Regions from separate parts of the Fundidesulfovibrio putealis DSM 16056 genome, predicted to be linked through region 1. Evidence: predicted binding sites of a transcription regulator. Region 1 holds the regulator's gene; the other holds the start of a gene.
The links. Region 1 encodes sigma-54, which starts transcription at its own class of promoters, with help from an activator protein. Its sites were predicted from a motif close to CTGGCACGGNNNNTGCTT; they were not measured.

Region 1 (3,536 bases):
AAGCTCTCGTCGGACAGAAGCCTGGATATCTGGGCAAGGATGCGCAGGTGCATGCCGGCCACATGCTCCGGGGCCAGCACCAGGAAGAAGATGCGGCACGGCTTGTGGTCCAGAGCCTCGAAATCGACGCCTGACGTGCTGCGCCCGGTCACGATGACGATCTCCTTGAGGGAGTCCATTTTGCCGTGTGGAATGGCCACTCCGTCGCCAATGCCGGTGGTGCCCAGGTTTTCGCGCTCCATGAGCACCCGCAGGGCCTTCTCGGCGTTCACTTCCGGGAAGGCCGCCGCAACCGGGGCCACCAGTTCGGCCAGCACCTCGGACTTGTCGCCGGACTTCAGGTCGTCCAGCACGAAGTCCTTGCGCAGAAACTCCCCAAGCCGCATCAGCGGGATACTCCAGGATCGATCAGGCCGAAGTCTCCGTTCTTGCGCTTGTAGATCACGTTGATGCTGTCGGTCTCGGAGTTCAGGAACACCAGGAATTCGTACTTCATGGCTTCCAGCTGCTCGGCAGCTTCCTCGACGCCCATGGGCTTCGGGTTGTACTTGTCGGACTCCTCGATGGAGTGGACCTTGCCCTCGTCCGTGAGGCTGACCACGCCCATGGTGACGGCGGCGGAACCGGCAACCTTGCGGCGGTCCTTCATCTTCTCGCGCATCTTGCGGATCTGGGACTCGAGCTTGTCGGTGATCAGGTCCAGCGTGGAGTACATGTCGTCGGAGCGCTCGTGGGCAGCGATGTGGATCGTGTCGGCGTCGATGATCACGTCGGCGATCTGGCGGGTCTTCTCCACCATCAGGGTGACGATCACTTCGGCATTGTCAGAATTAGGCATGTATTTCGCCAGCTTGTCGAAACGCTTGTTGGCGTATTCGCGCAGGCCGGGGGACGGTTCAAAATTCTTGAAGTGAAAAGCAATGTTCATATCTTCCTCCGATGTGTGTCCGCGGGTGGATGCGGTGTGATTACAATACAGCCTTGCGCTTCGACGAGGACTCGATACCCATGGCCATACGATACTTGGCCACGGTCCTGCGGGCAATGTTGACCTGCAATTTTTGCTTGAGGATGTCCGCGATCTGCTCGTCGCTGACGGGCTTCTTGTGGTTCTCGCCGGAGATGAGCTGCTTGATGAGCGCCTTCACCGATTCGGAACCGACGGAAGTGCCGTCGTCCAACTCCAAAGAGGAGTTGAAGAAAAATTTGAGCTCGTAAATGCCGTGGGGGGTGGCCACGTACTTGCTCGTGGTAATGCGGCTCACCGTGGATTCGTGCATGCCGATGTCGTCGGCAACGTCCTTGAGGATAAGGGGCTTTAGCTTGGTAACGCCCACCTCGAAGAAATCCCGCTGGAACTTCACGATGGATTCCAGGACCTTGAACAAGGTGCGCTGGCGCTGGTACAGGCTCTTCATGAGCCACTGCGCAGAGCGCATCTTGTCCTGGAAGTAGTCCTTGTCCTTGCCGCCGCTGCCCCGGGACATGTCGCCTGAATAATACGGCGATAGTTGCAGTTTGGGCAGGCCGTCCTCGTTCAGCACGATGACGAAGTCGTCGCCGTACTTGTACACGTAGGCGTCGGGGCTGACGTACACCGGGTCGGAGGAGCTGAAATGCGATCCGGGAAGCGGATCGAGAGTCTGGATGATGTCCAGGTACTCCTTGATCTCCTCCATGGTGATCTTGAACTTCTTGGCAAGAGGCTTGTAGCGCTTCTTTTCCAGGTCTTCCAGGTGCTCACGCACGATCTCGATGAGCACGGGATCGGTGTAGCCGTAGAATTCCAGCTGCACCAGCAGGCACTCCTGCGGGGTGCGTGCCGCCACGCCCACAGGGTCGAAGCGCTGCAGGGCGTAAAGAACCGCTTCCACTTCGGGCACGCTTGCCTGGGCGTCCTCGGCGATTTCCTCCACCGTGGATTGCAGGTACCCCATACCGTCCAGATTGCCAACGATTGAGGCAGCGATGACGCGCTGGGCCGCAGTGAAGGGGGAAAGGTTGATCTGCCAGGAAAGGTGTCCGTCCAGAGAGGTTTTCGAGGCAAGACGGGCCTCGAAAGACATTCCCTCCTCCGGGGCCTCGTATTCGCGGGCGGTGGCCTGGCGCGAGGTGGAGGCGAAGTCGCCGATGTAGTCGTCCCATTCGGCGGTCTTCAGGAGTTCGCGCTGCATGGCGCCCTCTTCCTGAGTGGCGTCGGGAGCGCGGGATTCCTCGGCCATGGTCGGGGCGGGACGCTCGTCCTCGATCACGACCTCTTCCAGCAGCGGGTTCTCCAGAAGCTCCTGCTGCACGGTCTCCATCAGCTCAAGCCGGGAAAGCTGCAACAGCTTGATGGCCTGCTGGAGCTGGGGAGTCATCACCAGCTGCTGCGAAAGCTTAAGTTGCTGTCTGAGCTCGAGGGCCATCGTGCGCGCGCGTTCCTTTGTTTGAATTTGGGCGGCTAGCAAGAAAAATGCCGGACGCGCCCGTTCAACCTGCGCGGTTATGCACTAAAAGCTCGCACGTGGCAAGACTTGGGGGGAATCAGTCACGCCATTCGCGCCACATTCGATCGAGTTTTCCCTGCGCCAGCAGTATGAAGCGGATGGCTTCGCGCACCGCGCCGCATCCGCCGGGCCTTTTGGAAATCCAGGCGGCAATGCGAAGAATTTCCGGCTGCGCGTCGACCGGGGCCAGGGGCAGGCCCACGCGGGCCATTATCTGCGCGTCCAGCCAGTCGTCGCCCATGTAGGCCACCTGGGAGAACTCGAGGCACTTGGCGGCCATGATCTTTTCGAGCACGGGGAGCTTGCGCAAGTGCCCGCCGTGGAATTCACGGATGCCGAGTTCCCGCGAGCGCTGTTCGGCCTGGATGTTGCCCAGGCCGCTGATCACCGCCACCTCGATCCCGGCGTGCTGGCAGAGCTTCACGCCCATGCCGTCCTGGATGCCGAAACGCTTGAGGCCGGGGCCGGGGCCGTCGTGGCTCACTGCGTTGTCGGTGAGCACGCCGTCCACGTCCAGCACCAAGAGGCGCACGGGCCTGGCCAGCGCCAAGGCCCGGCGCATGCCGGGCCTTGAGCCGATTCGGGCGGGACGCCTCATTTATTTCTTGCCGCGCGCGGCCTTGGACGCCTTGATGAACTCGCGGAACAGGGGGTGGGGGCGCATGGGGTTGGAGTTGAACTCCGGATGGAACTGACAGCCCAAAAACCACGGATGCTCGGGCAACTCCACCATTTCCACCAGGGATTCGTCGGGCGACAGGCCGGAGAACATCATGCCCTTTTCTTCCATGCGGGCGTAGTAGGCCTTGTTAAACTCGTAGCGGTGGCGGTGGCGCTCCTCGATCTGGGGCTTGGCGTAGGCTTCCATGGCCTTGGTCTCGGTCTTCACCACGCAGGGGTACGCGCCCAGACGCATGGTGCCGCCCATTTCAGAGTCGGCGTCGCGGCGTTCGATCTTCTTGGTGCGGAAGTCGTACCATTCGCGCATCAGGTAGATGATGGGGTCCGGGCTCAGGCGGTTGAACTCCTCGGAGTTGGCCTCGGTGA
Region 2 (2,765 bases), on a different contig from region 1:
CGTGGACGAACTGAAGGACTGCGCCCGGATCGTCATGGCCGTACCCATGTGGAACTTCAGCCTGCCCTACCGGCTGAAACACTACATCGACTTGGTGGTGCAGCCGGGTTTGTCCTTCGGCGTGAACGAAGACGGCGCGTTCGGGCTCATCCCGGACAAACCCGTGTTCATCGCCTACGCCTCGGGCGGAGCCTACCCGCCCGGCAGCGGCGCGGCGGTCATGGACCACCAGAAGCCCTACCTGGAGATGATACTCGGGTACATGGGGCTGAAAGACGTGCGAAGCGTGCGCGTGGAGGCGACGCTCTCCAGCGACGCCCAGGTGGAGGAGAGCCGCTCCGGAGCGATTGCCAAGGCGCGGGAGATGGCGAAGGATTTCTAATCCTGGCGGGTTGCCCAGGGATATTTGAGGATATCCTGGGGCGCGACGCAACGGCGTGTCGGCGTGGCGTTCCAGCCAGATCACTGCTCCTGGATGACCCGCAGTTTTCCTTGAACACGGGCCTCTTGAATAATTCAAGAGGCCCGTCTCGTTACTGACATTGCCTTTCAATTCGAATGGTTGATGCAAATACTGAAGCGAGATGCAGGGCTGCATGAACCGGGAGACAAGAGGGCATGACAGCATGCATCTGCCGTGATCCGGATTGCGCATGACGCACAAGACTGGCATCTTGTTTCAATAAGGCAATGCAGCAGAAAAACTCCGAGTTATTTGCGTACAATTCCAACACATTGCCACACCACAAATTTTATTTAACATTTTATTAACCGCATTTTCCTTCATACAGCTATGCAACACCATCTTGATGAAGTATATACAGGAGCACATCCGAACATGCATCTGTCACAGACAGAGAGAGCGCAGAATATTGCGGTGTCGTATCAGGTGCTTGCTGGCGGGAGCTGAAATTACGAATCCGGCGGCCTTGGCGGAGGAGTCGGTTGTTTCAGCCAGCAACAGGCACTTTGAGACGTACGCCAATCCTGGCGCGGAAGCGGCAGGATCTGCAGCCAGCCGCACAGAACATACGACCCAAGGAGCTATCCCATGAGTTCAAAAAACAACGACAAGTCCGGCGGAAACAAGAAGCAGGCCAAGGGCAACATGCAGGAAGCCTCAAGGGGGTCAGGCAAAGACTCCAAGACGGAAGAAGCGGGCAGTACTGGCGCCGCCATGGGCAGCAGGGAAAAGAAGCTGGCCAAACTGGCCCAGAGGAAGAAATAGCCAACGGCGATACGGGGGCGATTCTTCAAGCGTGCCAGCTATCCTGAGCCCCCGGGAGTCGAGCAGAGCAACCGTGGACGGACCTCGGGGTCTGGCAAGTCGGGGCGAATGAGGACGGCTTCCCCGGACTCGTCCAGGACAAGCCCGTGTTCATCGCCTACGCCTCGGCGAGTCGTACCCGACGGGAAGCGGCGAGACGGTCATTGACCGCGACACGTCGATGTTCCCCTGCGAGCTTCGCAAAGACGGGCCTCTTGAGTTCTTCAAGAGGCCCGTTTGCATTCGACATCCTTGAACAGCACAAGGGATAAACACGACGCGCACCTGATACGGCAAGGCGAGATGGGCGAGGGAAGGCAAGGCTGCCGAGACCTGCTGGCAACCGCATTCCAGCGTACATATACGACCGACAAGCTGACGCAAAACAAATACAAATCAATGCCCAAAATAACAACTCGCCAAACGCTACTAACAAATACACCCAAACTTAACATTGCCTTGCGCCAACAAGCAACACTCTGCATACATATTTACTACAGATGAACAAAAAACAATCTTAATTACTTCCTAGTTACCTTCTGACAACACCAAGACTCACACGAGTCGACCACTGTTACAACTGCATGTCGTAAAAATTTACACCACAAAGTACACGACTACAATTTTCTCAACAATTTTAATGCACAAAAGCTGGCACACTTCATGCTAAACTTAAAATGTCATTACATATGCATACTCTGAAAACGTTCAACAGGCAGGGGTATATTTATGAAAAGAGTTTTACTTTCATTATTTGTAACTTGTTTAGTGTCGACATCTTCATGGGCTGCTTTCACCAATGGAGGATTTGAAACAGGTGACTTCACTGGATGGACGGTTTCTGGGTCAGGAGCTGGTCTTTCATCGGTGATAAGCAACGCCAGCCCCATGCTCTGGGGACAAACAACGAACATTGCTCCATACTACGGGAGCCATATGGCTCGCCTACAAGATCTCGTTGGAAACTACCATAGTACCACCATCTCACAGTCTTCAGCATTATCAGCGGCAGATTTGACGGAAACGCTGTATGTTCGCTGGGGCGCACTCCTCGTTGAGCCATCCAACTTGCATGATCTTGGGGCTCAGCCCGCCTTTGACATAATCATCCAAAAAAACGGAAGCAACATCGACGCCTTCCATGCTGATGCGCTTACCAAGCAAGGGGGCGGCTGGGCGGACTACGGTTACCTGGACGGAACCGCCTGGTACAAGACCGGCCTGTACACCTACGCACTTTCCAACTTTGACGCCGGAGACATCATCACCGTCATGATGACCGTCATCGACTGCGGCTGGGGCGGCCATGGTGGAGCGGCATTCCTTGATGGCATCGGAACCACTCCCCTGCCCCCGGTCACTGCCACTCCCGAACCCGGCACCATGGTACTCATGGCCATCGGTGTGGCCGGAGCCGCATATCTCAAGCGCAGGAGAGGCAACGCCAAGGCTTAACCGACCAAACGCCTGCAAATCGCCATCAACGCCCCGGCCTGAT

Region 2: G453_RS27345 (PEP-CTERM sorting domain-containing protein) is a predicted target of sigma-54. The motif match lies at 1,919-1,936, and genes of this name have one in related genera.

Annotation. Positions count from the first base shown of each region.
Region 1 covers NZ_AUBQ01000004.1:184,638-188,173, reverse strand. Annotated here, with positions in the region: gene G453_RS0103795 (PTS sugar transporter subunit IIA) at 1-386, opposite strand, end outside; gene hpf (ribosome hibernation-promoting factor, HPF/YfiA family) at 386-928, opposite strand; gene rpoN (RNA polymerase factor sigma-54) at 969-2,408, opposite strand; gene G453_RS0103780 (KdsC family phosphatase) at 2,527-3,087, opposite strand; gene G453_RS0103775 (CTP synthase) at 3,088-3,536, opposite strand, start outside.
Region 2 covers NZ_AUBQ01000018.1:34,187-36,951, forward strand. Annotated here, with positions in the region: gene G453_RS0115200 (FMN-dependent NADH-azoreductase) at 1-382, shown strand, start outside; gene G453_RS28085 (hypothetical protein) at 1,052-1,228, shown strand; gene G453_RS27345 (PEP-CTERM sorting domain-containing protein) at 1,997-2,722, shown strand.